4 regions of the Streptomyces sp. Ac-502 genome follow, and region 1 is predicted to be linked to each of the others. Evidence: riboswitches for the same ligand, from Rfam matches in the RefSeq annotation. Region 1 holds a riboswitch; each other region holds the start of a gene.

Region 1 (7,419 bases):
GCCCGCTTCCCCGCCCCCGACACCCTGGACCTCGACCGGTCCCCCAACCCCCACCTCGCCTTCGGCCACGGCATCCATTTCTGCCCGGGCGCCACCCTGGCCCGTACCGAACTGCACATCGCCCTGGAGACGCTGCTCCGCCGCCTGCCGGGACTCCGTCTGGCCGTACCGGACAGTGAGCTGAAGTGGATACCGGCGGTGCTCGCACGGGGAGTCGGCGAGCTACCGGTGGCGTACGGCGCGTCCTCCACCGGACGGCCCGCGGCGGAGAGTTCCCCGGCGCCAAGCTCGGGTGCTCGTCGCAGCTGCCCCTTCGGCGCCCCGGCCTTCACCTCCGAAGAGGCCCGATGAACAGCACAACGGCCGCCATCCTCACCGCCCTCCTCCCCCACTGCCGCACCCCGGAGGAGACGACAGCCGGAGGCGGAGCGACCGCCCTCACCCCCCGCCCACTTCCCGTACCAACTGCTCCGGCTGGAAGCCCTGGCGGCAGCCCGCCGCCCGATCCGCTTCCCCTCCCCGGCTTCCCCTGCAAGCCCCCCAACCCCGCCAAGGACGTCGGCCGGCTCCCCGACGAGGGTGAACGCCTCGCCCTGCGCTCCCTCGACCGGCTGTGCGCCCGGATCGGGGAGCTGTACGCGCCCGGCGCGCGGCTCGTCATCTGCTCCGACGGGCACCTCTTCAGCGACCTGATCGGCGTCCCGGACCCGCACGTCGACGCGTACAACGACGCGCTGCGCGCCATGATCCGTACGGTCGGACTGTCCCACCTCACCACCTTCGATCTGCGGGACGTTTACGGGGACCGGACCTGCGACGCCAAACGCGCGGAGATGCGCCGCCGGCTGCGCCCTCCCTGGACTCCCCGCACGCCGAGACCCGGGACCCGGCCGCCCACGGTGGTGAAACGCTTCGCCTCTACCGGGGCATCACTCGCTTCCTGTTCGAGGGCACCACCGGCTTCGAGGGCACCCGCTCCGCCCTGCAACGCGCCTGCCGCACCCGCGCCTACGGAGTCGTCCAGCGCAGCCGCGCCTGGGGCGAGCTGATCGCCGAGCACCATCCGGACGCCCTACGACTGTCCATCCATCCGCAGCCGTCCGGCACGGCGAAGTTCGGCATCCGGCTGCTCGACGCTCCCGACGTGTGGATGACGCCGTGGCACGCGTGCGTGCTGCGCGACGCGGACGGCGGCGTACGGCTGATGCGCGCGGCGGACGCGGCGCGGCGCGGGCAGCTCGTCCACCGGGACGGCCGCCCGAGCCATTACGTACAGGACGTGTACGAGACCGGGCGGCCGGCACCGGCTCAGCTCCCCGGCCCCGCAATTGCACCTGTACCTGTACCTGCGTCCGCCCCCGCACCCGCGCCCGCACGCTGATCGACGGCGATCAGCGGATCCCCCGTCAGCGGGTGGTCGACCACCGCCGCCCGCACCCCGAACACCTCGGCCAGCAGCTCCGGCGTCAGCACCTCGCGCGGCGTGCCGGACGCCACCACCGTCCCCGCGGAGAGCACGTGGAGCCGGTCGCAGACCGAGGCCGCCGCGTTCAGGTCGTGCAGGGAGACGAGCGTCGTACAGGCCCGGCCGCGCAGCAGGTTCAGCAGCTCGACCTGGTGCCGTACGTCCAGGTGGTTCGTCGGTTCGTCCAGGACGAGGACGTCCGGCGCCTGGGCGAAGGCGCGGGCGAGCAGGGCCCGCTGCCGCTCCCCGCCGGAGAGCGCCGAGAACCGCCGCCCGCCGTGCTCCGCCAGCCCCACGTCGGCCAGAGCGCGGGCCACCGTCTCCCGGTCGGCCCGGTCGTCGCCCGCGAACGCCCGCTTGTACGGGGGACGGCCCATCGCCACCACCTCGTGGACGGTGAATTCGAAGTCTCCGCCGCGTTCCTGGGGCAGGGCGCCGATGTGCCGGGCGGTGCGCGACGGCGGCATGGCCCGGATGTCCTCCCCGGCGAGCAGCACCCGGCCCGCTTCGGGGGTCAGGTGCCGGTAGACCGTACGCAGCACCGTGGACTTGCCGCTGCCGTTCGGGCCGACCACGCCCGCGATCTCGCCGGGCGCGGCCATCAGACGCACTCCGGCCACCACGCACCGGCCGTCCTCCCACGACACCGGCTTGAAATCGCTCGCACAGTCCGCGAAGACGTTCCGCGCCCCGGCTTCGGTCAGCACGGCATGGGCCACCTGCCGGTTGCAGACCGCGATGGGCTGTTTCGTCCCCGCGTCGAAATCGAAGAAGAAGTACGACGGCCGCCTCGCCGCAGGCACGTCCGCGATGGCCTCACGTACCGAGGAAACCTTCTTCTCCATCTCCTCCACCAGCTGCACCGCACGCTGTGAGGCGCCCGTGACCAGCCCGAGCCGCCGAATGTCACCTTCCACCGCGGACAGGTCCCGCTGCGGCACCTTCTTGCGCGGCGCACACGCCGTGGAAGCCAGGTAGATGTGCTTGATGCCCGCCGCGGCGAATTCCTCCTCGCTCGGACCGGTCGCCGCGCCGCCCATGTTGCCCATGGACGCGAACGTGTCGACATAGACGTCGGCTCCGAAACCGAGCAGCTTCTCCTTCGGAATCACCGTCTTGCCCAGCACCGGGACGCGCTGTGCCCGGGCGTCCAGTTCAGGCGGCAACTTCCCCTTTCCCGGCGGGAATCCGGTACCGACGACGCGGTCGCCCGCTCCCAGCCTGAGCAGCATTTCCAGGCTCGCCGCATTGCTGGTGACGATTTTCCGCGGCGCCTCGGAGAACGTCGTCCGCCGCCCGTCGCAATCGGTGACCGTGACGGGAAAGCCACCCGCTCCGTCGCCCTGGCCGTCCGCGGCCCCCGCTGCCGTACGCCCGCCGTCGCTGCCGCAGCCGGTGGCCAGCGCGGCCACCGCCAGCACCACCGCCGCCGTGGCCGCCACCGCCGCGACCGACCGGCCTTGCCGCACCGACCGGCCTCTCGGCGACCGGCTTCCGGCCACCGGCTCCACCAGATTCATCCGAGGGCGCATACGTCCGCTCTCCCTGCCTCTCGACCACCCGACGGCCCGCGCACACGGGCCCGGGACCAGGTAGTCGAGCGGACGGTGCCCCGGGTTCCCGCCGCATTGATCCGATGACCACACCGCCGCCGGGCGTTACAGTGTCCGGGCCGTGGTGTCGGGAAGACCGGTGAAGACCGTCAGGTCCAGACCGGAGCGGCCCTCGCCACTGTGATCGGGAAGTTCCCGCCCCTTTCCGTACCCGCCCCGCGCCCGTACGGAGCCACTGGCCGCAGCCCGCGACCGGGAAGGCAGGGGCGGGCGCGCACACCCGTCAGCCAGGAGACCGGCCACGGCATCTCACGAACTGATCCACGAGGTGCTGGAGCGTGACCACCGGATGTCCCTGTCCGCCGATTCCCCTACCCCGTACCCGCCTTCTCCCTCTTCCCCTCTTCTCCTTCCCCTTCTTCGCCCTCCCCGATCTCTTCCGCGCCGTTGCCCGGGTTCCGCTGGCGGCGGCAGGACACTGTCCGGACCGCGGGGCTGATGGCGGTCATCGCCGCCCTGCACGTCGTCGCGTTCGGTGTGCTCTTCCTGCTGGTCGTGCCGCAGCACTACACCGTGGGCTCGCAGGTCTTCGGGGTCGGTCTCGGTGTCACCGCGTACACCCTCGGCATGCGGCACGCCTTCGACGCCGACCACATCGCCGCCATCGACAACACCACCCGCAAACTCATGGCCGACGGCAAGCGCCCGGTCTCGGTGGGCTTCTGGTTCGCGCTCGGGCACTCCAGCGTGGTCGTCGCCATGGCGGCGCTGGTCGCGGGCGGCGCGCAGCTGGCCGGCACCCTGCTCGACGACGGATCGAGCACCCACCAGGTGCTCGGCACCATGGGCACCACGGTCTCCGGCAGCTTCCTCTACCTCATCGCCGCGCTCAACCTCGTCGCGCTGGCGGGCATCTGGCGGGTGTTCCGGGCGATGCGGCAGGGCCGGTACGACGAGTCGGAGCTGGAGCAGCACCTCGACTCCCGCGGCTTCATGAACCGCGTACTGGGCCGCTTCACCCGCTCCATCACCCGACCCGGCCAGATGTACCCGCTCGGCCTGCTCTTCGGCCTCGGCTTCGACACCGCGACCGAGGTGACACTGATGGTGATGGCGGGCAGCGGCGCGGCGGCCGGTCTGCCCTGGTACGCGATCCTGGTACTGCCGCTGCTGTTCGCGGCGGGGATGAGCCTGTTCGACACGCTGGACGGTACGTTCATGAACTTCGCGTACCAGTGGGCGTTCTCGAACCCGGTGCGCAAGGTCTACTACAACCTCACGATCACCGGTCTGTCGATCGCCGTGGCCTTCTTCATCGGGACCATCGAACTGGTCACCGTCCTGCACGAGAAACTGCACCTGACGGACGGCGTGACCGGCTGGATCTCGTCGATCGACCTGGACAACGTGGGCTTCATCATCGTCGGGCTGTTCGTGGTGGTCTGGGCGGCGGCGCTGGCGTACTGGCGGCTGGCCGGGGTGGAGAAGCGCTGGTCGGCGCGGGCCACGGAGGCGGCCCGGGAGCCCGCCTGACCCACCGGGCCGGGCGCTGCGGGTGCCTGCCCCGGGCAGCGTGGGCGGGGGACGGGCGCCGTGGGCGGGGGCCGGGCGCCGCGCCCGCCCCCCGGGCGCCGAACCGGTGTCGGCTACCGCCCCAGCCCTCAGGTCACCGACCTGACCACCGCGCCCGCCTCAGGTCGCCAGACCGGCCGCCGCGCCCGTCTTCAGATCGCGGCCCCAGCGCGCCAGCTCGGCTTCGAGGTCGAGCGGGCGCAGCCGGTCCGGCTCGTCCGGGCCCGGCCATTCCGTACGGGGCACCCGCCACATGACCTCGAACTCGTTGCCGTCCGGATCCTTGGCGTACAGCGACTTGGACACCAGGTGATCGGTGGCGCCGACCAGCGCGCCCCGCCCCGCCAAGTGCGCCGCCACGTCCGCCAGCTCCCCGAGGGTGCCGACCTCCCAGGCCAGGTGGTACAGCCCCACCCGGCCGTGCTCGGGACCGGGTGCCCCGGCGCCGACCGCGAACAGCCCGAGATCGTGATCGTTGGCGGTCCCCTCGGCACTGAGGAACGCGGCCCTCCCCGGTATCTCGGTGTCCACCCGGAACCCCAGCGCCTCCGTGTAGAAGGCCACGGCGCGCGCCACGTCCCGTACGTAGAGCACCGCGTGATTCAGCCGCCGCACTGCCACGTCAATCCCTCACCTTTCCGCTTCTCTCCGGACACACATCACTTCACCAGGCCCCGCGCGCTTCCCACAGGCGTCAGTCGCGCACCAGCAGCATCACGAACGCCACGACCACGCCGAACACCAGAGCCGCCACCCCGTACGCAAGCCGGTGGTTACGCAGGACCGGGAGCAGCCGGTCGACCGCGTACCGGCCGGACCCGGTCAGCGCCAGGGCTCCCGCGCCCGCCGTGAGCAGCAGCTCGTACTCGACGCCCTCGGGCGCGAAGAAGCCGCCGCCCCACTTCACGGCCAGCGCGTTCACCATCGTCCCGACGACCGCCGCGCCCGCCAGCGGCGTCAGCAGCCCGAGGACGAGCCCGAGGCCGCCCAGCGTCTCGCTGAGGCCGGCCACCACGGCCATGGCCTTGCCGGCCGGGTAGCCACTGGCCGTGAAGAACTGCCCGGTCCCGTCCAGCCCCGGCCCGCCGAACCAGCCGAACAGCTTCTGCGCGCCGTGCGCGGCCATGATCAGACCGACCGCGAGCCGCAACAGCAGCAGACCGACGTCGTACGCGTGCGGGGTCGCGGCGTGACGGTCGTCGATGCTGCTGCCGTAGTCACGGAGGGGGCTACGGAGGGGGCTGAGGGGGAGGTCATGCGAGCGCTCATTTCTGTCTGGTCTGTCCGGGCCGACGGGCACTGCGTGAGGGCCGGGTCGCCCCCAACGGAAGTACTTGAAACTTCAAGTCACACTCCGACGATACACATCACTTGAAAGCCGAACAACAGCGCCGCGCCCACACCCTCACTCTTCGGACACCACCCCACACAAGGCGTAACCCTTACCTCCCCCCCCCAAAGCCCCCCACCCACACCCCAAAACTCCCCTGCACCCACTCCCACCGTTCCCACCCCACTCCACCTCCTCCCTATATCTCCCCCTCCCCGCCCCTCCACGTGTCCTTGTCCCCACCACGCCACTCGACGAGCCCCGGAGCATCCAGATCGATGTCCTCGGCATCCGGCGCCAGCCCCGCGTGCCGCAGGAATTCGGCGACATCACCACGCCCGTGCGCCAGCCCGACGATCTGCCCATGGACGGTGACCCGCCGCCCACCGGACGAGGAAGGCGGATGGACGATCACCGGCGGATGCTCAACCATGCTCTCAGCGTGCACCGAGACCGACCACCACGCATGTCGACCACACCCCGACACAGCGCCACCCGACACCTGCGCCCTGGACCTGTACTTCACCATCACCACCGAAGTCCGTCCGGGCCCGCCGCTGCGCGCCATCACCGACGTCAGCCGCAGATACCACACACCAACGATCTCCTCACGACACCTCACCACCCCAAGAGGCCCACCCGCCCGATCTCGCGACCCAGCCGCACCGTTCGCAGCTTGCGCCGCGGAACCTCGGAGAGGCGACTGAGCACGAGACTCCGGCACCTGGGGCCTGCCTGACCACGAACGCCCGGCGCCTGTAGCGCTGTTCGAGGCCGAGGTGGCGGAACCCTTCCTCACCACCGCGAAGAAGGACGAACAACATCGGAACGAGAAGGCCACTCAGCCCATCCGCCTCGCGTCGTCGGCAGTCGGACTACGTCTTCACCACTCACACCGACCGACCAATCGAGCCGCAAAACCCCTACCGCTCCTTCACCCACGTCACCAAAAACGCCGACCTCCGCATGCTCCACTGCACGACGCCCGGCAAGGCCGCACGCCCCTGCTGCCCACCACCGGGACCGCCGCCCGCGCCGTCGACGTCATTCCTGAACGCCGAAGACCCCCGTCAAGATCGACGAGGGGTCTTCGCGCTGGTGGGCACAACAGGATTTGAACCTGTGACATCTGCTTTGTAAGTTCGATCAAACCTCGGCATTGCTGGGAGGCTGCCCGGTCAAACTGACCACGACGGGCCGCCCAGGAGTGCCGACGTCCGCCGCCGTTGATGTCACTCGTGGATGTCAGGCAACCGCGAATTTCTGCGTACCGTTTGCAATGGGTCTTTACGGCAAATCACGTTGCGGCGCGCTGCTTACGTTTCGAAGTCATCCAACGAAAATCACCCTCACCGATAATCCCCGTCACTTCAGGCAATATCAGCTTATTGCCGAAAATGGCGTACTCCGAGCCCACTCTTTGTATCTGCGCCGTGTGGAGTATATCAAACTCAACGCACCGGAGCCCCTTGTACAAATCGCTGGTGACTCGACCATCC
Region 2 (7,419 bases), 4.4 Mb from region 1:
GGCCAGGCCCAGGTCCTTGGCCATCAGCGGTGCCGCGAAGCCGGGGCGGTAGTCGTGGTTGGCGGGGCTGCCCGGTACCGGGCCCGGCACCGGGCAGTTGACGCTCAGCGCCCAGCACTGGCCGCTGGCGGTGGACGCCACGTCGTACAGGGCCTGATGGGACAGGCCCAGGCTCTCGCCGAGGACGAAGGCCTCGCTGACGCCGATCATCGATATGCCGAGGATCATGTTGTTGCAGATCTTCGCCGCCTGCCCGGCGCCCGCCGCGCCGCAGTGCACCGCCTTCTTGCCCATCGCCGTGAGCAGCGGCTCGGCGCGCGCGAACTCCGCCGCGCCGCCGCCCGCCATGAACGTCAGCGTGCCGGCCTCGGCTCCGACCACACCGCCCGAGACCGGTGCGTCCAGCGCCTGGTGACCGGCGCGTCCGGCGGCCTCGTGGGCGGCGCGGGCGTCGGCCACGTCGATGGTCGAGCAGTCGATGAACAGGGTGCCGGGGCGGGCCGCCGCGAGCAGTCCGCCGTCCTGGTAGAGGGCCAGGACGTGCCGGCCGGCGGGCAGCATGGTGAGCACCACGTCCGCGTCCGTCACGGCGGCGGCCGCCGAGGCGGCGGGCTCGACACCGGCCTCGGCGGCCGCCGCCAGCGCTTCCGGTACGAGGTCGAAACCGGTCACCCGGTGACCGGCCTTGACCAGGTTGGCGGCCATCGGGCCGCCCATGTTGCCGAGTCCGACGAAGGCGACGGTGGCGGGCGTGCCGCCCTCCTGCCGGGTCTCCGTGCTCACCAGGGCACCTCCTGCGTACCGGCACCGTCGGCGAGCCCCAGTTCGCGGGCGCCGAGCGGGGCGAAGAACCGGGCCACGGCCTCGTCGGTGACCTCGGCGAGGGTGGCGGGGGACCAGCGCGGCGCGCGGTCCTTGTCGATCACCTGCGCGCGGATGCCCTCGACCAGGTCCGGCGAGGCCAGCGCCGCGCACGAGACGCGGTACTCCTGGTCCAGGACCCGCTCCAGCGGTCCCAGGCCGCGGGCCCGGCGCAGCGCGGCCAGGGTCACCTTCAGCGAGGTGGGGGACTTGGCGAGGATCGTCTCGGCGGCCTCCTTGGCCTCCGGGACGCCGCTGCCGAGCAGCCGGTCCACGATCTCCTCGACGGTGCCGGCCGCGTAGCAGGGGTCGATCCACTCGCGGTGGGCCGCCAGTTCGCCCTCGGGTGCCTCCTGCACGTACCGGGGCAGTACCTCGGGCACCGGGGCGACGGCGAGGTCCGCGAGCAGCCCGGCCACCCGCTCCGACGGGACGAAGTGGTCGGCGAGCCCGCACAGCAGCGCGTCCCCGGGCCCCACCGGCGCACCGGTCAGGGCCAGGTGCGTACCCAGCTCCCCGGGCGCCAGCGCCAGCAGGTACGTGCCGCCGACGTCCGGTACGAAGCCGATGCCGGTCTCGGGCATGGCGACCTTGGAGCGCTCGGTGACGATCCGTACGCTGCCGTGCGCCGAGACGCCGACGCCGCCGCCCATCACGATGCCGTCCATGACGGCGGCATACGGCTTGGGGAAGCGCGCGATACGGGCGTTGAGCCGGTACTCGTCGCGCCAGAACGCGGCGGACGCGGCACCGCCCCCGGACCGCGCGTCCGCGTGGATGGCGCGGATGTCGCCGCCCGCGCACAGCCCGCGCTCACCCGCACCCGTGATCACCACGGTCTCCACCGCGGGGTCGTGCTCCCACGCGTCCAGGGCCGCGTCGATCCGGCGCACCATGGCGTGGTCGAGGGCGTTGAGGGCCTTGGGCCGGTTGAGCGTGAGGTACGCCGCGCGGCCCTCGGTCCGCAGCAGTACGGAGTCGTCGGTCATCGGGCGGCCTCCGCCCCGGCGCGGGCGCCGCCGCCCTTCGCCCCGGTCAGCCCGCGGGCCACGATCAAACGCATGATCTCGTTCGTCCCTTCCAGGATCTGGTGCACCCGAAGATCGCGGACGATCTTCTCGATGCCGTACTCACTCAGGTAGCCATAGCCCCCGTGCAGTTGCAGCGCACGGTCGGCGACGGCGTAGCCCGTGTCGGTGGCGAACCGTTTGGCCATCGCGCACAGCTGCGGCGCCTGCGGGTCGGCGCGGTCCAGCGCCTCGGCCGCCTGCCGCACCAGCGCGCGGGCGGCGGCCAGCTCGGTCGCCATGTCGGCGAGCCGGAACTGCAACGCCTGCGCCTCCAGCAGCCGCCCCCGAACGCCTCCCGGTCCGCGAGGTACGCCTGCGCCGCGTGCAGCGCGCTCTGCCCGCCGCCGAGGGAGCAGGCGGCAATACCGAGCCTGCCGCCGTTGAGGCCGCTCATCGCGATGCGGAAGCCGTCGCCCTCCGCACCGAGCCGCCGGTCGGCGGGGACGCGCACCTCGTCCAGGATCACCTGGCGGGTGGGCTGCGCGTTCCAGCCCATCTTCTTCTCGTTGGCGCCGAACGACAGCCCCGGGTCGTCCCGTTCGACGAGGAACGCCGAGATGCCGCCGGGGCCGTCCTCGCCGGTGCGGGCCATCACCACGTACACCTGTGAGGTCCCGGCGCCGGAGATGAACTGCTTCACGCCGCTCAGCACGTAGTCGTCGCCGTCGCGCACCGCACGCGTGCGCAGCGCCGCCGCGTCGGACCCGGCGCCCGGCTCGGTCAGGCAGTAGCTGCCCAGGTCGGCCATCGAGCACAGGCCGGGCAGCCAGCGGGCGCGCTGCGCGGCGACACCGTACCGGTCGATCATCCAGGCGACCATGTTGTGGATGGAGAGATAGCCCGCGATGGACGGGCAGGCGGTGGCCAGCACTTCGAAGACCAGCACGCCGTCCGCGCGGCTCAGCGCGGAGCCGCCGCACTCCTCCCGTACGTAGATCCCGCCGAGCCCGAGCCCGGCTGCCTTGCGCAGTACGTCCACGGGGAAGTGCTTGTCCTGGTCCCAGGCCACGGCGTGCGGCGCGATGTGCTCCTGCGCGAAGTCCAGCGTCGTCTCGACGATGGCGAGCTGGTCGGCGGTGAGGGAGGTCAGCGAGGCCGCCGTGGCGGCGGTGGTCATGACGCTCATCGCGCTCAGCCCATCGTCGGGATGGTGAAGCTCGCGCCCTCCTTGACCCCGGAGGGCCAGCGCGAGGTGACGGTCTTGGTGCGGGTGTAGAAGCGGATCGCGTCCGGGCCGTGCTGGTTCAGGTCGCCGAAGCCGGACCGCTTCCAGGCGCCGAAGGTGTGGTACGCGACCGGCACCGGGATCGGCACGTTCACGCCGATCATGCCGGTGTCCACCCGGCGGCTGAAGTCCCGCGCGGTGTCACCGTCGCGGGTGAAGATGGCCACGCCGTTGCCGTACGGGTGCTCCGTGGGCAGCCGCAGCGCCTCCTCGTAGTCCGCCGCCCGTACCACCGACAGGACCGGGCCGAAGATCTCCTCCTGGTAGATCCGCATGTCCGGGGTGACCCGGTCGAAGAGCGAGGCGCCCGCGAAGAAGCCGTCCTCGTGGCCGGGCAGGGTGAAGCCGCGCCCGTCCACGACGAGTTCCGCGCCCTCGGTGACACCGAGGTCCACATAGGCGCGGACCCGGTCCAGCGCGTCGCGGCTGACCAGCGGCCCGAAGTCGGCGTGCGGGTCGTCGGAGCGGCCGATGCGCAGCGTGCCGACCCGCTCCTTGAGCCGTGCCACCAGCGCGTCGGCGGTCTCCTCGCCCACCGGTACGGCGACCGAGATCGCCATGCAGCGCTCGCCCGCCGACCCGTACCCGGCGCCGACCAGCGCGTCCACCACCTGGTCGAGGTCGGCGTCCGGCATCACGATCAGGTGGTTCTTGGCACCGCCGAAGCACTGGGCGCGCTTGCCGTGCGCGGCGGCCGTCGCGTAGATGTGCGCGGCGACCGGCGTGGACCCGACGAAGCCGAGCGCCTCGACGCGCGGGTCCTCCAGCAGCGTGTCCACCGACTCCTTGCCGCCGTGCACGACATTGAGGATGCCCGGCGGCAGGCCCGCCTCCAGGAACAGCTCGGCGAGCCGCAGCGGCACCGAAGGCGCCCGCTCGGACGGCTTGAGGATGAATGCGTTGCCGCAGGCGATGGCCGGCGCGGCCTTCCACAGCGGGATCATCGCGGGGAAGTTGAACGGGGTGATCCCGGCCACCACACCGATGGGACGGCGCAGCGAGTGCACATCGATGCCGGTCCCGGCGTTGTCGGTGAACTCGCCCTTGAGCAGGTGCGGGATGCCGGCCGCGAACTCCACCACCTCCAGGCCGCGCTGGAGGTCGCCGTGCGCGTCCGCGACCGTCTTGCCGTGTTCGCTCGACAGCAGCCGGGCCAGCGCGTCCCGCTCGCCCTCGACCAGACGCAGGAAGTTCAGCAGGACGCGGGCGCGCCGCTGCGGGTTCCACTCGCCCCACTCCGGCTGGGCCGCCGCGGCGTCGGCGATCGCGGCCGTCGTCCCGGCCCGGTCCGCGAGCGGGACCCGGGCCTGCACGGTGCCGGTGTTGGGGTCGTACACATCGCCGTGGGCACCCGATGTTCCCGGTACGTGCTCGCCGCCGATGAAGTGGGTCAGTTCTCGGACCATGGAAGGCCTGCTCTCGTCAGGTGAGATCCGGGGATGGCACGGCCGGGCACCCGGGCGGCGCGGATGGCGCGCGGACCGAGGGGCGGGGCCGTGGGACGCGAAAGGCGTGGAACCGTCAGCGCGTGGGCGGTGCCGCGGGCCGGGCCGGATCACCTGGGCTGTGGGTACGCACCGGTGCCATGCGTGTCTGCTCCATCCTCGTGGACAACACGGAACAACACCCGCGGCCGGTATCCTGGCTTCCGGATCACCGTGCGCCGCCCGCCTTCCCGACGCACCCGCGTCAGTGGCGTGTTGCCCGACGTCGCACTCCCCGGTCACAGTGGCGGGACCACGCCGGATTCGCACCGGCTTCCCTGCACCGCGGGCCTACGGCACGAACATATAGTTGGACGTCCTAGTAAGTCCAGGGGTGCCGGTGATCCGCCGGGTGCCCCGGACGGGGATGCGGCGTCCGCGTACGTCCGTCAGCCCTCCCGCACCGGATACGGTACGAACGTGCTGCTGTTCTCGTCGATGGCCAGCGGACGGCCGAGAGGCGGCACGGCGCGCTGCGGGCACTCCAGGCGTTCGCAGACCCGGCAGCCCATGCCGATGGGAGTGGCGGCGCCGGCGTTGTCCAGGTCGAGGCCGTCGGAGTAGACCAGCCGGGAGGCGTGCCGGATCTCGCAGCCGAGGCCGACGGCGAAGGTCTTGCCGGGATCGCCCCAGCCCCCGCGGTGCCGCGTGACGGTGCGGGCCGTCCACAGGTAGCGGCGGCCGTCCGGCATGGCGGCTATCTGTACGTGGATACGGCTGGGCGCGGTGAACGCCTCGTAGACGTTCCACAGCGGACAGGTGCCGCCCGCCCGGGAGAAGTGGAAGCCGGTGGCGGACTGCCGCTTGGACATGTTGCCGGCCCGGTCGACGCGGACGAAGGAGAACGGGACCCCGCGCCGGCGCGGCCGTTGCAGGGTGCTCAGCCGGTGGCACACCGTCTCGTACCCGAGGCCGAACCGGTCGGTCAGCCGCTCGATGTCGTACCGCAGCTCCTCGGCCGCGGCGTGGAACGGGCCGTACGGCAGCACCAGCGCCGCCGCGAAGTAGTTGGCGACCCCGATCCTCGCCAGCGACCAGGCCGTCGTGCCCTCCTCGAAGTCCTCGGAGGCGAGCCGCGACAGCTCCTCACCGGCCTCCAGCAGCGCCAGCTGGGTCGCCATGCGGAAGGCGCGCTGCCCGGGCCGCAGCCCCGCCGACAGGCGCAGCACCCGGGCGGACGGATCGTAGTGGTGCAGCGGCCCGTCGGGCGTGTCGACGAGCCGTACGCCGTGCCGCGCGGTGAGCCGGGTGGTCAGGGCGCGTCCCACCTCACCGGGGCGGATGCCCAGCTCGGCGGCGAGTTCCTCGGCGGCGGTGTCGGCCTCGTGCAGATAGTTCTGCCGCCGGTAGAAGAACTCGCGGATCTCCTCGTGCGGGGAGAGCGGCGCGGCCGGGTCGGCGCCGCCGCCGTCCCGGCCCTCCGTCACCTCCGCCAGCCGCTCGGTCAGCGCCAGGTTGCGCCGTCCGAGCCCGAGCAGCACCGACGCCACCGCGGGCTGCCGGGAGGCGAGTTCGGACAGGTCGGTGGGGGAGACCCGGCCGGCGGCCAGCTCGTCGGCGAGTGCCTCGCGCAGGTCGGCCAGCAGCCGGCTGGTGTTGCGTTCGGAGAAGAAGCCGGGGTCCACTCCGAAGGCCTCGGTCAGCCGCAGCAGGACGGGCACGGTCAGCGGCCGGGAGTCGTGCTCCATCTGATTCAGGTAGCTGGGCGAGATGGCCAGCAGGCGGGCCAGCGCCGCCTGGCTGAACCCGCGCTCCTCCCGCAGCCGGCGCAGCCGCGCCCCGGCGTAGATCTTGCTCATGGTGCCCCCTCCGTCGCTGCCGCCCGGCTCACCCTAGTCGCCGTACGGCTGCCACGGACCTTCGCAACCTTGGCAGAAGGGCGCCACAAGATGGGCAGAACTTGGCTGCGGGCCACCGTTGATGGCACGTAGTGCCACTGAAAGAGTCGGCAGTGCGGCCCCCGGCAGCATTGCTCACCCCGCCACCGGGATCTCCGGCGGGCCGCACCTCAGCAGTTCGTGGCGCTGCTACGGCACCCGGTGCACTCGGTGCCGAGAATTCGCACCCTTCACCAGCAGCCCGCCTCAGCAACCCACTCCAGCAGTCCACCACAGCACTCCACCACCCAGCACAGCGGTCCGAGCGAACAACCGGGAGATGGTCATGGCACAGGCAGGTACCGAGACGGCCGAGGAACTGGCCCGGCGGTGGGCGACCGATCCGCGGTGGCAGGGCACCACCCGTACCCACAGCGCCGCCGACGTGCTGCGGCTGTCCGGCAGCGTCCGCGAGGAACACACCCTGGCCCGGCGCGGCGCCGAGCGCCTGTGGCGGCAACTGCACGAGCAGGACTACCTCCACGCCCTCGGCGCCCTGACCGGCGGCCAGGCCGTGCAGCAGGTCAAGGCGGGACTCCAGGCGGTCTACCTCTCGGGCTGGCAGGTCGCCGCCGACGCCAACCAGGCCGGCCACACCTACCCCGACCAGAGCCTGTACCCGGCCAACTCGGTGCCGCAGGTGGTGCGCCGCGTCAACAACGCCCTGCTGCGCGCCGACCAGATCGCCACCGCCGAAGGCGCGGGCGACACCACCGACTGGCTGGTGCCGATCGTCGCCGACGCCGAGGCCGGGTTCGGCGGCCCGCTCAACGCCTTCGAGCTGACCAAGGCGATGATCGAGGCGGGCGCGGCCGGCATCCACTACGAGGACCAGCTCGCCTCCGAGAAGAAGTGCGGCCACCTCGGCGGCAAGGTCCTCGTGCCCACCTCCCAACACCTGC
Region 3 (7,419 bases), 3.3 Mb from region 1:
GCCTTGGAGATGAAGCCGACCTTGCGGCCGTCGTAGCTGATCACCGGGTTGGCGGAGGGGCCGGCGGCCTGCTCGCCGCCGGTGACGGAGACGCTGACCCGGGTCACGGTGCCGGCCCTGCGGTCGCGGACGAAGATGTCCTGGACGCCGTTGGTGTCGCCGGGCACCAGGTCCTCGCGGCTGGAGGCGAACGCCACGTACCGGCCGTCGGCGCTGATCACCGGCATCTGGGCGCCCTGCTTGCCCTGCGGGGGCCGCCCGTCGAGGGTGACGCTCTCGGTCCGTCCGGTCCGGCGGTCGTGGACGAAGATGTCGGTGTCCGCGTTGGTGTCGCCCGGCACGAGGTTGGCCGCGTCGGAGGCGAAGGCGACGTACCGCCCGTCGGCGCTGATCGAAGGGGTGGACGACCAGGAGTCGGCCTGGGTGCCGTCACTCGCCATGTTGACACGCTGGACGGCGCCCGCCCGCAGGTCCTTCACGAAGACGTCCGGCTGCCCGTTGGTGTCACCGGGCACCAGGTCGCTCGCGTCGGAGGCGAAGGCGACGTACCGGCCGTCGGCGCTGATCGCCGAGCCGGACGAGCCGCCGTTGGCCTGCGCCCCCTCGGCGGTGACGCTGGCCCGCTCGGTGCCGGACGGCGGCGGGGTCCGGGCGCCGGCCGTCGTCGCGGGCAGCAGCGCGGCGAGCGCGCACACGCCCGTCACGGCGGCGATTCTTCGCGCGGTGGTGCGGGTGGTCCTCATGGTGGGTTCCCCTCCTGGTCGGTACGCCGATGTCCGGGTTCGGTACGCCGATGTCCGGGTGGTGCCGATGCGCCGTACGCCGGTTCCGGCCGAGCGCCCCGGCCTCGGTACGTCGGTGCGTCGGTACGTCGGTGCGTCGGTACGTCAGTGCTCCAGCCGCCGGACGAACACATCGCCCGTCGCGTTCGTGTCCCCGGGCACCAGCCCCTCGTCGCGCGAGTCGAAGGCCGCCAGCCGTCCGGTGGCATCGGGTGCCGCGGTGTTCGTCCAGGACGCCGACTGGCCGCCGTCCGCGCCGACGTTGATCCGCTCGACCCGCCCGGTGCGCAGGTCGCGGACGAAGCCGTCCACCTGGCCGTTGGTGTCGCCGGGCACCAGGTTGGTGGCCGCCGAGGTGAAGAAGAGCCGCCGGTTGTCGGCGCTGAGCCGCCCGCCGGAGGACCAGCCGTCGCCCTGGGCGCCGTCGTGCGCGCGGGACAGCAGCCGGGTGGTGCCGCGCTCCAGGTCGCGGGCGAAGAGGTCGTACGTGCCGTTGGTGTCGCCCGGCACCACGTCGGCGGCCAGGGCGGAGAAGACCGCGTACCGGCCGTCGGGGCCGATCCGGGGGACGGCGACACGCCGACCACGGTGCCCGTGGTGCTCAGGCTCGCCGCGCGGGTGCGCCCGGTGTCCACGTCGTGGACGTACAGGGGTCCTGCGGCGGCGGGCGGCGGAAGCCGGGCCCTGCGGGGGTGAGATTCGTCGCCTTCGAGGTGAACGCGATCCGGCGGCCGTCGGCGCTGATCGACGGGAAGGCGGACGCGGCGTTCGCCTGGGTGCCGTCGCTCGCCACACTGACCCGTCGCGTCGTTCCCTTCCGCACATCGTGGACGAAGATGTCCAGGCGCTCGTTGGTGTCGCCGGGCACCAGGTCCGGGCGGTAGGAGCCGAAGACGAGGCGGCGGCCGTCGCCGCTGAGGGCGAAGTCCTGGACCCCGTATCCGTACGGGGAGGTCCCAGCGCCCGCGGTGGGGCTCATGGTGCGCCCGGTGCGGCGGTCGTGGACGAAGACGTCGCCCTCGCCGTTGGTGTCGCCGGGGACCAGGTTCGTCGCGCCGGAGTAGAAGGCGACGTACCGCCCGTCGGCGCTGATCACGGGCGATCCGGAGAGGGCGTCGCCGGGCGTGCCGTCACCGGCGACGCTGACCAGGTCGGCCTTTCCCGTCCGTAAATCCTTGACGTAGACGTCCTGGTGGCCGTTGGTGTCCGCGGGGCCCAGGTTGGTGGCTTCCGAGGTGAATGCGACGAACCGCCCGTTCGCGCTGAGCTCCGGATCGCCCGAGAAACCGTTTCCCTGCGTCCCGTCCGCGGCGACGCTGACCCGCTCGGTGGCCGGAGCCGCCCGCCCCGCGGCGGCCGCCGGTGACGCCGGCAGTGCCCCCGCCACGACGCACACCCCCGCCATCAGCCCCACGACGCGCACGGCGCCGCGCGCCGCACCGGTTCCTCGCATGTTCCCCCCTCGCACAAGGCCCCCACCCGCCCCGCCGGACCGACGGAGCAGACAAGGAGCCAATACGCTTCAGGGGTCCCGGTCAACGCGCCCAGGACATTCCGCGCCACCAATACGCCCCCTGCATCAGCCCCCGTCCAGGCCGCGCGGAACGGCCCGCCGGACGACCCGGCGAACGGCCGCGGAACCCCCGGAAACAGCCCCGGAGCCGCCGCGTGACACCCTCTCGGAGGCCCCGGGAAACCCCGGGAATCCGCCCCGCAACGGCCGCCGAATACCACGGCTCCGGACATCCCCGCGCCAACGCGACACAAGATATGGGGGTGGGTGCACGAGGCGGCACAAGATGTATGCTCGTGCTCGCTGTCGTCGCAGGGGAATCCGGTGCGAATCCGGAACTGTCCCGCAACGGTGTACGAAGTGCGCAAACCGCACTCGTGAGTCCGAAGACCTGCCCACAGTACGCCCGCGCCAGGACCGGCGCGGACGTCGATACGTCCGGGTCTCGCGGGTTGGACCGGTGGACGCTGCGCGGTGTGCCCGCGCGCCCCTTGCCGTGCCGGGGGTGCCGCACGCCCGTACGCGCCCCGTGCCCTCCCCAGGCCCCCGCCGAGTGAGGGAGAGCAGCACGTGACCATCGCGCCAACGGAGCCCGCAGCAGCCGAGCAGGTCGTGCAGCCCGCGAAGGACACGCAGCCCCAGCGGGGCCCCGGCGGCCAGGCCGCGGACGGCCCCGGCGCCGCCCTGCTGCGCACGCTGACCGACCTCACCGTCGACCTGCCCGCCACCGACCCGGGCAAGATCGCCGCCGCCGCGCTGCGCGGCCGCCACCCCGGTTCCGACGAGGCCGAGCTGCGCTCGCTGGCCGTGGAGGCCGCGGCCGGCCTGATCGGCGACGAGCCGCAGTACTCCAAGCTGGCCGCCCGACTGCTGACCCGCGCCATCGCCGAGGAGGCGGCCGCGGAGGGGCGACCGCCTTCTCCGCCTCCGTCACCGTCGGCCACCGCGAGGGCCTGATCGCCGACAGCACCGCGGAGTTCGTGCGGACCCACGCGGCCCGCCTGGACGGGCTGGTGGAGCGCGCCCTGACGGACGGCGCCGACGACCGGTTCGGCTACTTCGGCCTGCGCACCCTGCACTCCCGCTACCTGCTGCGCCACCCGATCACCCGCCAGGTGATCGAGACCCCGCAGCACTTCCTGCTGCGGGTGGCCTGCGGCCTGGCCGAGGACCACAGCGAGCGGGCGCTCGCCGATGTCGCCGAGCTGTACCGGCTGACCAGCACGCTGTCGTACCTGCCCTCCTCGCCGACGCTGTTCAACTCCGGCACCCGGCACCCGCAGATGTCCTCCTGCTACCTGCTGGACTCCCCGCTGGACGAGCTGGACTCGATCTACGACCGCTACCACCAGGTGGCCCGGCTGTCGAAGCACGCCGGCGGCATCGGCCTGTCGTACTCCCGGGTCCGGGCCCGCGGCTCGCTGATCCGCGGCACCAACGGCCACTCCAACGGCATCGTGCCGTTCCTGCGCACCCTGGACGCCTCGGTCGCGGCCGTGAACCAGGGCGGCCGGCGCAAGGGCGCCGCCTGCGTCTACCTGGAGACCTGGCACGCGGACCTGGAGGAGTTCCTGGAGCTGCGCGACAACACGGGCGAGGAGGCCCGGCGCACCCACAACCTGAACATCGCGCACTGGATCCCCGACGAGTTCATGCGCCGCGTCGAGGCCGACGCCGACTGGTCGCTGTTCTCCCCCAGCGACGCGCCCGAGCTGGTCGACCTGTACGGCGACGAGTTCGACGTCGCGTACCGCAAGGCCGAGGCCGAGGGCCGTGCCGTCAAGCAGGTGCCGGCCCGCGTCCTGTACTCGCGGATGATGCGCACCCTCGCGCAGACCGGCAACGGCTGGATGACCTTCAAGGACGCCGCCAACCGCACCGCCAACCAGACCGCCGAGCCCGGCAAGGTCGTGCACTCCTCGAACCTGTGCACCGAGATCCTGGAGGTCACCGACGACGGCGAGACCGCCGTCTGCAACCTCGGCTCGGTCAACCTCGCCGCCCACCTCGGCGACAACGGCGAGATGGACTGGGAGCGGCTGGACGCCACGGTCCGTACCGCGGTGACCTTCCTGGACCGCGTGGTGGACATCAACTTCTACCCGACCGAGCAGGCCGGCACCTCCAACTCCCGCTGGCGCCCGGTGGGCCTGGGCCTGATGGGCCTCCAGGACGTCTTCTTCCGGCTGCGGCTGGGCTTCGACTCGCCCGAGGCGCGGGAGCTGTCCACCCGTATCTCCGAGCGGATCATGCTCGCGGCGTACGAGGCGTCCGCCGACCTCGCCGAGCGGCACGGCCCGCACCCGGCCTGGTCCGCGACCCGTACGGCCCGCGGCGTGCTGCACCCCGACCACTACCCGAACGCCGAGCCCCGCTGGGCGGACCGGTGGACGGCGCTGCGCGCCCGTATCGCGGCGACCGGCATGCGCAACTCGCTGCTGCTGGCCATCGCGCCGACCGCCACCATCGCGTCCATCGCGGGTGTGTACGAGTGCATCGAGCCGCAGGTCTCGAACCTGTTCAAGCGCGAGACGCTGTCGGGGAGTTCCTCCAGGTCAACGCGTACCTGATCGAGGAGCTGAAGGCGCTGGGACTGTGGGACGCCCGCACCCGTGACGCACTGCGCGAGGCCAACGGCTCGGTGCAGGAGCTGGACTGGATTCCCGCCGAGATCCGCGCGCTGTACCGAACGGCCTGGGAGATCCCGCAGCGCGCGCTGATCGACATGGCGGCGGACCGTACGCCCTACCTCGACCAGAGCCAGTCGCTGAACCTGTTCATGGCGTCCCCGACCATCGGCAAGCTCAGCTCGATGTACGCGTACGCCTGGAAGCGCGGCATCAAGACCACCTACTACCTCCGCTCGCGGCCGGCGACCCGTATCGCCCAGTCCGCGCGCGGCACGGGCGGGGGCGCGCAGACCGCTCCCGTCCCCGCTCAGACGGCCGACCCCGAGGCCGTCGCCTGCTCCCTGGAAAACCCCGAGTCCTGCGAGGCATGCCAGTAATCATGACTACCGCACCCGAGAAGAACGCCCCCGAGACGTCCGCCGCCGCCTCGCACACCGCCACCACCAGCAGCAAGAACCTCCTCGACCCGGGCTTCGAGCTGACCCTGCGCCCGATGCGCTACCCGGACTTCTACGACCGCTACCGGGACGCGATCAAGAACACCTGGACCGTGGAGGAGGTCGACCTCCACTCCGACGTGGCCGACCTCGCCAAGCTGTCGCCCGGCGAGCAGCACATGATCGGCCGGCTCGTCGCGTTCTTCGCGACCGGCGACTCGATCGTGGCGAACAACCTGGTCCTGACGCTCTACAAGCACATCAACTCCCCCGAGGCGCGGCTCTACCTGAGCCGGCAGCTGTTCGAGGAGGCCGTGCACGTCCAGTTCTATCTGACGCTGCTGGACACCTACCTGCCCGACCCGGAGGACCGCGCGGCCGCGTTCGCCGCCGTGGAGAACATCCCCTCCATCCGCGAGAAGGCCGAGTTCTGCTTCAAGTGGATGGACTCGGTCGAGTCCATCGACCGCCTGGAGTCGAAGGCCGACCGCCGCCGCTTCCTGCTGAACCTGATCTGCTTCGCGGCCTGCATCGAGGGCCTCTTCTTCTACGGCGCCTTCGCGTACGTGTACTGGTTCCGCTCGCGCGGTCTGCTGCACGGCCTGGCGACCGGCACCAACTGGGTCTTCCGCGACGAGACCATGCACATGGACTTCGCGTTCTCGGTCGTGGACACGGTGCGCGAGGAGGAGCCGGACCTCTTCGACGACGAGCTGGAGGGCCAGGTCACCGACATGCTCAAGGAGGCCGTCGAGGCGGAGCTCCAGTTCGGCCGTGACCTGTGCGGCGAGGGCCTGCCGGGCATGAACACCGAGTCGATGCGCGAGTACCTCCAGTGCGTCGCCGACCAGCGTCTCCAGCGCCTCGGCTTCGCGCCGGTGTACGGCTCGGAGAACCCGTTCTCCTTCATGGAGCTGCAGAACGTCCAGGAGCTGACCAACTTCTTCGAGCGGCGCGCCTCGGCCTACCAGGTCGCCGTCGAGGGTTCGGTCTCCTTCGACGACGAGTTCTGATCCGGCGGGTCGAGCAGCCGGGCGGTGCCGGTCCCCGAGGGCGGACCGGCGCCGCCCGTTTCTTTATGTCCGACGAATCCGGATCGGATTTGATGAGTCGATGACAACGTGCGGGCGACGGCAACCCTGCCCCGGCCCGCCGGCTCTCCCCTGGCATGAAGGGCAGCGAGCAACCGAGGAAACGGTTCATCGACTATCCCCGCCAGGGCCGCGGCGGCCGGCGCCGCTGGCTGCCGTCCTGGAGACAGCAGCTCGGCACCGCCGCCGTCGGCGCGGCCGGTCTCGCCGGGCTCTTCGTCACCGTCTACGCACAGGTCGACATCCCGGACGAGAACGCCGCCTCGCGCCAGGAAGCCACCGTCTACTACTGGGCGGACGGCAGCCAGATGGTGAGCGAGGGCGCCGTCAACCGGCAGAACGTCACGCTCGCCCAGGTGCCCGATTCCGTCGAACACGCCGTCATCGCCGCCGAGAACGAGAGTTTCTACTCCGATTCCGGCGTCTCGCTCTCCGGGATCGCCCGCGCCGCGGTGAACATGGCCCAGGGCCAGGAGGCGCAGGGCGGTTCCACCATCACCCAGCAGTTCGTGAAGAACACGTACCTCTCGCAGGACCAGACCCTCAAGCGCAAGGTGAAGGAATTCTTCATCGCGCTGAAGCTGGACCACCGCAAGTCCAAGTCGGAGATCCTGCAAGGCTATCTCAACACCAGTTACTTCGGGCGCAATTCGTTCGGCATCCAGGCCGCCGCGAACGCCTATTACGGCATTCCCGCCAAGAGCCTGGACCCCAGCCAGGGCGCGGCGCTGGCCGCGCTGCTCAAGGGCGCCGAGCAGTACGATCCGGCGCTGAGCGACGCCAACCACGAGCGGGCTGTGGAGCGTTGGAAATGGATTCTGGACCGCGAGGTGGAGACCGGCCTGATGAGCCGGGAGGAACGCGCCCGCTTCACGACGTTCCCGGAGCCGCGCGAACCCGTGACACCGACCAGCCAGAAAGGCCAGACCGGTTATCTCGTCGACGCCGCGAAGAAATACCTCAGGA
Region 4 (7,419 bases), 1.6 Mb from region 1:
GGGTCAGCCCGGCCTCGAACAGCCGGTCGCGTACGGCGGCCTTGTCCCGGGTCAGCCGCAGCACCGCCGGGGCGAGGCCGGGCAGCCCGAAGCGGGCGGTGAGTTCGGCGCCGACCAGCATCCAGGTGTCGGTCGAGCTGATCAGCCCCCGCAGGTCAGGGGTACGGCCGAGCTGCTCCGCCACCAGTTCCGTGTCGAAGGTCTCGGTCTCCACCACGTCGACGGCGCCCGCGGGCAGCCGCTCCAACTCGTGCGCGTAGTAGGCGGGATCGCGGGTCAGCAGCCGCAGCGGCTCGCCCAGCCGGGCGGCGGCGCGCGTCAGGTGGCCCAGCCCGAAGGTGAGCGATTCCAGGCAGACCACGGTCATGCGCGGGCCTCCTTCCGGGGGACGGCCAGGGGGCGCGGTTCCACGCCGTCGTCGACCAGGGCATGGTCATCTCCTCGGGGCTGCCGACCTCCGTCGGCTTCAGTGCGGCCAGGTCCGCGGCCTCCCGGTGGCGGGCGTACACCCGTTCCACGTAGCGGTGGCCGGTGTCGGCACCGATCACCAGGTGGAGCCGGTCGGGGTGGCGGCGGGACTCGTAGGTGGCGGTCAGGTACGCGGCGCCGGTGGACAGCCCGGCGAAGACGGCGTGCTCGCGCAGCAGGGCGACGGCGCCGGACATGGCGTGGGTGAAGTCCATCCAGTGGACCGCGTCGTACAGGTGGTGGCGGACGTTGTCGAAGGGGATCGAGGAGCCGATGCCGGCGATGATGGCTTCCGGGTCGTGATGGTCCTGGCTCCCGAAGGTGACGCTGCCGAACGGCTGCACTCCGACCAGCCGGACGCCGGGATCACGGCGGCGCAGATGCCTCACGAGGCCGCCGGTCGAGGCGCCCGACCCGACGCCGCCGACGACGGTCAGGCTGTGGTCCGGCAGGGCCGTGGTCACCAGGTCCGCGACCTCCTGGTAGCCCAGGTAGTGGATGGCGTCGTGGTACTGGCGCATCCAGTGCACGTCGGGCCGTTCGGCGAGGATCTCCCGTACCCGCCGTACCCGCATCTCCTGGTCGAGCTTGAGGTTCTGCGACGGTCTGACCTGCTCGACCGTCGCGCCGAGTATCTCCAGTTGGGCGAGGGTGGTGGCGTCCACGGTGGTCGAGCCCACGATGTGGCAGCGCAGTCCGTAGCGGTGGCAGGCCAGCGCCAGGGCGTAGGCGTAGATGCCGCTGGAGCTGTCGATCAGGGTCTGTCCGGTTCGGATGGTGCCCTGGTCGAGCAGGTGGCGGACGGCCGCCAGCGCGGAGTAGATCTTCATCGACTCGAACCGCAGCAGCACCATGCCGTCCGTGAGCCGGACGAGGTCCGGGATCTTGAGGGCGTCGGCTATGTGGGGATGTGTCACGCGTAGCCTCCTTGGGCGAAAGAGCACTGGTGACCGAGCGAACGGAAGAAGGCGGACAGCTCGCCCTTCAGGGACGGCGCCGGCCGGCAGCTGAAGAGGTAACCCACCAGCGATCCGGTGTGGGCGACGAAGACGCCGTCCGCGCCGAACTCCTCGCGGTGGGCCAGCACGGTTTCGAAGGTGTCCTTGGGCAGCACCTCCTGGGAGAGCACACTGCTGAAGGTCGCGGCCCGGGCCACGGCCGCCGGGTCGCCCGAGGCGAAGCCCTTCAGGAGGTCGGTCAGACACCGCTCGTACTCCGTGGCACAGCGCCGGTAGTGCCGCCGCAGCACCGGCGTGACCGCGGCGGTGTCCACCGTGCCCGGCTCCATGACGAAGGCGGTGTGGAAACCGACGCCGGTGCCCAGCCGCCGTACGACCCGGTGCCGTCCGCTCAGATAGAGCGCGAACTCGTCGAGGAACACGCTGTCGGCCCGCTCTATCGCCGCCAGGACGCGAAGGACGGCCCCGGTGTCGTACGGCAGCGAGAAGATCCGGAACAGGCAGCGCACGGTCGCCACGATGTCCGCCGTCGAACTGGCCATGCCCACTCCGACGTGCAGGTCCGAGTGGGTGCTCCAGCGGCCCGGCGGCAGCGTCAGGCCGAAGTGCTCCAGGAAGAGCCGCGCGGCCGTCGCCGCCTTCGCGCCGAGGGGCGGTTCGCCGGGCGGTGCGTCGCCGGAGCCGGCGCCCGGCGCGAAGTACACCCAGGAGTGGCGGTCCACGGGGAACGAGACGATGGCGATGTCCGCGTCGCCGCCGGGACGCAGCGGGCCCTGGAACAGCTCGCCCAGCGTGCCCTGGCAGACGCCGGAGACCCAACGCGCCGGGTCGCCGCCGGGGGTGGTCAGCATCGCGCACCGTACAACGGCCGTGCCGGACCGGGCCGTCGGCCGCCCCGGAGACTTTCCCTACGGTATTCCTCGGTCACGAACACGCCCTCTCTCGCCGCACCCGGTCCGAGGATTTCGACCGGTGAGTGAGAGGGCGGCCGCGCCGGTACGCGCGTGGCTCCGCCTGCACCGCCGACCCAGCCCTCGAGGTCACCGTGGACAACGCGTACGTCCGTCCTCGCTCGCACGCGCGCAGTGGCAGGTATCCGGACTCATGGGCACGTCGGCCGGGCCTTCCGGCAACAGCTACCGGCCACCGTTTCCCGCACCCTTCGTCCGGGTCCGGTGCTGTATCGGTGGCTTTCGCTCCCACTCACCGCTGCGGGACAGTCCCGGACTTCCACCGGGTTCCTCTTACGACGCCCCACGGAGAGTGGCGCGAACCGACTGCGCACATCAGCGTAGAGGCGTTCCCGCCACCGCAACAGGGAGGCCCGGGTGGTTGTCCGGATTGGTGCCGCTGACAGGCGCGGGCGGTGTGCAGTACGGGGCCGCGGCCCGCGGGAGCCTGTCACCAGGGATCCTGCCGTGCAGCACACCGCCCGTGCCCCGGTTCGAACATGCCGGACGGGGCGGGCTCGTCACGGCCCTGCGACAGATCCACTCGCCAGGCCCGGTGGCCGGTTTGAGCCTCCGCGCCGTCGGCCGGAGGTGCCGCTGGGAGCCCTGGGGCCGATGTGGCCCGCCAACGGGCTCCTTCCCCTCACCGCCAGCCGGCTCGTCCGGCACCCAGGAGGAACGAGTACACACGAGCAGGAGCGCGGAGCCCTCGGACGTCCGGAAGTCGCTGAGCAGCAAGCGGCGGCTCGCCTTCGGACTGTGCGGCGGCGTGGCCGCCCTCGCGGTGACGGCGACAGCGGTGGCCGCCACCGGCGGGGCCGGCACGGAACGGCACACCTCGCCGCAGCCCGGGAAGGCCGCGCAGGCCCTGAAGGTGATGAGCCTGAACACATGGAGGCGAGCTGGAAGACCCAGACCGAGGCCATGGCGAAGTGGACCGGCTCCTCACCGGCCATCGTGGCGGGGGACATCAACAACGTTCGGCGGCGGCCCGGACCGGCCCTCCGACCACCTGACCGTCGTGACCACCTTCCGCCTCTGATCGGCCACCGGCGCCTCCCCGCCGCCCCGAACGGACGATGATGGAGGCTCACTCCCGCCGTGCGGGCCACTCCGCGCGGCGGGGCCGGGCTGTCAGTCAGGAGGCGTTGGCCATGCGGATCCCTGGACCCGAGCCCCGGCCGGACGGCGGGGTGGGGGCGGTCGCCGCGGCGGGCGGGCTGCACACCTATCAGCTGCGGCTGCACGCCGAGTACGGGCCCGTCGTACGGTTCCAGCTGCCGGGCGCCGAGACGGCCGTGTCGGTCGCCGACCCCGTACTGCTGGAAGCCACGGCCCACATCGACAAACGTCCGGAGCGGCTGTTCGAGTTCCTGGCTCCGCTGTGCGAGGCGGGGAACTTGCAGGTGCTGCCGGCCGAGGAGCACATCCCCTGGCGCCGCGTGCTGCTGTCGGTGCTGGCCGGACGCCCCTCCCACGAGCGGCACTTCGCACGGTTCACCGCACTCGCGGCCGGACTCGCGGACCACTGGGGCGAGCGGGCAGGCCACGGGCCCGTCGCCTTGCAGAAGGACCTCACCGCGCTGTCGCTGCGGATGATCTGCGCTTACGCGCTGGAAGGCGAGGCCGCGGACCCGGACGGCGTCGTCGCCGCCTTCGAGGAGGTGCTCACCGAGTACCTGGGACGGCTCTACCAGGTGCCGGTACCGGGCACGGAAGAGGAACGTGCCGAGCGGGCGGCCCGGGCCCTCGCCTACCTGCGCGCCACAGTGGACCGGGTCGTCGCGGCGCACCGCTCCGGAGGCCGCGCGGACCGCAGCGATCTCATCGGGGCGCTCGTCGAGGCCGGTGAGCGGCCCGCGCGCATCCGCGACACCGTCATGGTGACGCTGCTCGCCGCCCACCACACCACCGGGGTCGCGGTCTCCTGGACCCTGCACCTCCTGGGCCGCCACCCCGAGGCGGCCGAACGGGTCGCCGCCGAACTGGACCGCGTACTCGGTGACCGCGCGGTGCCCGAGTACGCCGACCTGCGGCACCTCACCTACCTGGACATGGTTCTGAAGGAAGCGATGCGGCTCTACCCGCCCGGCCCGTACGGCGCGCGGGAGACGACCGAGCCGCTCGTCCTGGGCGCCTACGAACTCCCGGCGGGGACCACGGTCTTCTACCCGTTCTGGGCCGTGCACATGAACCCCGACCACTGGCCCGAGCCCGAGAAGTTCGTCCCCGAACGGTTCACCCCGCAGGAGGTGGCCGGGCGGCCGAGGCTGGCCTACGTCCCGTTCGGCATCGGACCGCGCAGTTGCGAGGGCGCCGGTCTCGCCATGGTCGAGGCCGAACTGGTCCTGGCCGTCCTGCTCAAACGCTTCCGCTTCCGGCCCGAGCCCGGGCACCGGGTGACACCGGTCGAACGCTTCGTGCTGTGGGCGCGTGACGACATCCGGATGCTCCTGACACCGCGGGACACCGCGCCGCATGCCTGAACCCGATACCTGAATCCTGCGCGTGCTGCCGGGGCTGGTGTGCGGGGAAGCCGGGTATGCATCGGGCGGCAGTGCCGGTGCGAGCAGGGGAGTGGCCATGACGGAGTGGTTATTGGCGTTCGACGCGGGCTGTGGCACGTGCAGCGAGGTGGCCGGGGAGATCGGCGGCCTGGTGGACGACCGGCTGACGATGGTGGGGCTCGGGGACGCACCCGTACGCGCCCTGCGGCGCCAGGCGCTGGGCGACGACCCGCCGTTCGTCCCCACGCTGCTGGCCGTGGAGGGTGACCGGGTACGGGCGTGGACGGGCCCGGCGCTGTCGGTACGGCTGTGCCGCCTGCTGGGGCCGGTCGGCTCCCTGCGGGTGGTGCGGGCCCTGAACCGGACCGACGTGCTCGTGCACGGCGACCGGCGCAGGCTGCTCAAGGCCGTGCCGGGCCTGGCGCTGGGCGCGTTCCTCGTCTCCGGCGGTCTCGCCGCCCCGGCCATGGCCTCGCCCGGGCGCCGGATGACGGCTGCCGGCGCCGAGGAATGGGCCGCCGGGCTCGAACGGCTCCCCACCGGCTACCGCGAAGTGACCGCGCTGCCGATGCCGCAGCGCAGGGCCGTGTACGCCCGTATCCCGGACCGCGCGAAGGCCGGCCTGTGGCTGGAGCACGTACAGCGGTACCGGGCGGCACACCCCGAGCTGTCCGGGCCGCGGACGGCGATGCTGGAGAAGGTTGCCGCGGCGGTCCCGGCCCTCTTCGCCGGGACCGGCACCTGGTCGGCGGCGGACGCCGAACGGCTGCGGGAAGAGTCGGTGGCGGTCCTGGGCCCCGACGTGTCGTTCGCCGCGCTCGGGGTGCTCGGCCCGGCCGAGTCGTCCGCCCCCGCCGCCTCCGAGGGCTCCCGCCTGCTGATGAACTGCGACTGCCACAAGGGGGCCAGCGGTTGCAGCTCCTGCGGCAACTCCGTGCCCTGCACCCCGCAGGCATCGGGCTGCGGGTGGCTGTGGCAGCAGAACTGCGACGGAGTGTGCGGGGGCTGAGGAAGCGCCGTACGGGCAGCCGTCCGCGCCCGTGAGGTGGCCTCCGGAAGCGGGCGCGGACGCGCGAACGTAGGGTGGGCGCGACAGGCGGCTCCTGGCCGGCCTGCCCCGCGCGTGCAGGCGCCCCGCGTACCGGGAGGTCCGCCATGCCACAGTCCCGCGACGCCGGCGTACCGACGTTCGTCCTGGTCCACGGCGGCAACGGCTCGTCCGCAGACTGGGCGGGAGTCGTACGGGAGCTGGCCCTGCGTGGCCACCGGGCCCTCGCCGTGGACCTCCCCGGCCACGGCCCGGAGGCGTTCTTCCCGCAGTGCTACCAGGCCCCGCAGGATCTGGACGCGTTGCGCACCGTACCGTCCCCGCTGGGGGCGATCACCCTGGACGACTACACCGATCGTGTGGTGGACGTGGTGCGCCGCGTTCACCCGTACGGCCCGGTCGTGCTGGTCGGTACGAGCCAGGGCGGCGTCACCCTCAACCGGGTCGGCAACGCGGTGCCCGAGCTGCTGGCGCGCCTGGTCTACGTCTCGGCCTTCTGCTGCGTGACGCTCCCTCCGCCGTCGACTACGTCATGAAGACGCCGGAGGGACAGGAGAGCCTGTTGTCGGAGATGCCGGCCGTGGAGACGCCGGAGGAGCTGGGCGTCATGCGGGTCAACTGGCGCACCGCCGACCGGCGGGCCCAGGCGGCGGTACGCGCGGCGTACGCGGCGAGCTACCCGGAGGCCGCGTTCCTCGCCCTGCTGAACTCCTACGAGCCGGACGAGACCGCCGCCATCGGCCGGTCCGACGCCCGCTGCGACGCCGGGACATGGGGCAGCGTGCCGCGGACCTACGTACGTTTCAGCGCGGACCGCGCCATTCCGCCGGCCCTCCAGGACCGCATGATCGCCGAGGCCGACGCGCTCGCCCCGCACCACCCCTTCGACGTCGTCACCCTGGATGCGCCGCACGTCGGTCCACAGGATCCGGGCGAACTGGCGACGGTGCTCACGAACCTGCTCTGACGCGCACCGGCGCACCTGGTGGGCCCCCGGCGCGGCACGTCCGCAACGTCCTCAGAACGCACCACCGAGGCGCTCGATCAGCACCCGCGCCGTCTCGTCACCGCCCGCGGCGGCCCCGGCCGCTACCGCTCCGGCGGCGATCGGGGCCAGGTACCCCTTGAGCGCCGCCACCGCGCGCCGTACCGCGCCGCGGTCCGGACGGTCCCGGCCGGCCTCGTCTAGGATGGCCGCTTCGATGGCCGCGGCATCGTCCAGGACCTCTTCCGCGACGGCCAGGGAACGCAACTGGCGCAGAGTGTCGGCGACGGCTTCGATCAGGGCCTCGAATTCCGGGGCGACCTTCCGCCCGTCCGTACGGGCGGAGTTCTCCGAGCCGTCACCCCAGGCCAGTGACGACCCCACGACATTGCCGTACGTCACCGGTCCCTGCACCTTGCCCGTATTGCCGTTGCCAGTCTGGAATATCTTGTCGCCGAAGTGCGGGGATTCACTCATCGGGTCACCTTGCCCGTGTTCTGAT

Evidence for each region. A riboswitch is a leader RNA that binds a small molecule or an ion and turns the genes downstream of it on or off. The one in region 1 is predicted to bind cobalamin.
Region 2: another riboswitch for cobalamin. It lies ahead of ACEXOX_RS36415 (CoA-acylating methylmalonate-semialdehyde dehydrogenase); the one in region 1 lies ahead of ACEXOX_RS16420 (HoxN/HupN/NixA family nickel/cobalt transporter).
Region 3: another riboswitch for cobalamin. It lies ahead of ACEXOX_RS31555 (ribonucleoside-diphosphate reductase subunit alpha); the one in region 1 lies ahead of ACEXOX_RS16420 (HoxN/HupN/NixA family nickel/cobalt transporter).
Region 4: another riboswitch for cobalamin. It lies ahead of ACEXOX_RS09035 (hypothetical protein); the one in region 1 lies ahead of ACEXOX_RS16420 (HoxN/HupN/NixA family nickel/cobalt transporter).

The regions. Positions count from the first base shown of each region.
Region 1 covers NZ_JBHFFO010000001.1:3,635,117-3,642,535, forward strand. Annotated here, with positions in the region: partial or broken gene ACEXOX_RS16395 (cytochrome P450) at 1-351, shown strand, start outside; partial or broken gene ACEXOX_RS16400 (L-tyrosine/L-tryptophan isonitrile synthase family protein) at 348-752, shown strand; gene ACEXOX_RS16405 (L-tyrosine/L-tryptophan isonitrile synthase family protein) at 857-1,381, shown strand; gene ACEXOX_RS16410 (ABC transporter ATP-binding protein) at 1,309-2,112, opposite strand; partial or broken gene ACEXOX_RS16415 (ABC transporter substrate-binding protein) at 2,098-2,889, opposite strand; cobalamin riboswitch at 3,124-3,337, shown strand; gene ACEXOX_RS16420 (HoxN/HupN/NixA family nickel/cobalt transporter) at 3,517-4,551, shown strand; gene ACEXOX_RS16425 (VOC family protein) at 4,711-5,211, opposite strand; gene ACEXOX_RS16430 (DoxX family protein) at 5,285-5,794, opposite strand; gene ACEXOX_RS16435 (hypothetical protein) at 6,120-6,353, opposite strand; gene ACEXOX_RS16440 (DNA adenine methylase) at 7,218-7,419, opposite strand, start outside.
Region 2 covers NZ_JBHFFO010000001.1:7,997,709-8,005,127, forward strand. Annotated here, with positions in the region: gene mmsB (3-hydroxyisobutyrate dehydrogenase) at 1-717, opposite strand, end outside; gene ACEXOX_RS36405 (enoyl-CoA hydratase/isomerase family protein) at 780-1,850, opposite strand; partial or broken gene ACEXOX_RS36410 (acyl-CoA dehydrogenase family protein) at 1,847-3,057, opposite strand; gene ACEXOX_RS36415 (CoA-acylating methylmalonate-semialdehyde dehydrogenase) at 3,063-4,562, opposite strand; cobalamin riboswitch at 4,770-4,943, opposite strand; gene ACEXOX_RS36420 (short-chain fatty acyl-CoA regulator family protein) at 5,030-6,439, opposite strand; gene aceA (isocitrate lyase) at 6,804-7,419, shown strand, end outside.
Region 3 covers NZ_JBHFFO010000001.1:6,892,897-6,900,315, reverse strand. Annotated here, with positions in the region: gene ACEXOX_RS31570 (TolB family protein) at 1-743, opposite strand, end outside; gene ACEXOX_RS31565 (TolB family protein) at 888-1,295, opposite strand; gene ACEXOX_RS31560 (TolB family protein) at 1,384-2,235, opposite strand; cobalamin riboswitch at 2,569-2,709, shown strand; partial or broken gene ACEXOX_RS31555 (ribonucleoside-diphosphate reductase subunit alpha) at 2,866-5,302, shown strand; gene ACEXOX_RS31550 (ribonucleotide-diphosphate reductase subunit beta) at 5,305-6,375, shown strand; gene ACEXOX_RS31545 (transglycosylase domain-containing protein) at 6,531-7,419, shown strand, end outside.
Region 4 covers NZ_JBHFFO010000001.1:1,997,219-2,004,637, reverse strand. Annotated here, with positions in the region: gene ACEXOX_RS09045 (ATP-grasp domain-containing protein) at 1-121, opposite strand, end outside; gene ACEXOX_RS09040 (cysteine synthase family protein) at 156-1,385, opposite strand; gene ACEXOX_RS09035 (hypothetical protein) at 1,382-2,278, opposite strand; cobalamin riboswitch at 2,497-2,720, opposite strand; gene ACEXOX_RS09030 (cytochrome P450) at 3,532-4,863, shown strand; gene ACEXOX_RS09025 (bacteriocin fulvocin C-related protein) at 4,961-5,893, shown strand; gene ACEXOX_RS09020 (alpha/beta fold hydrolase) at 6,040-6,468, shown strand; gene ACEXOX_RS09015 (hypothetical protein) at 6,465-6,899, shown strand; gene ACEXOX_RS09010 (hypothetical protein) at 6,951-7,394, opposite strand; gene ACEXOX_RS09005 (DUF6232 family protein) at 7,391-7,419, opposite strand, start outside.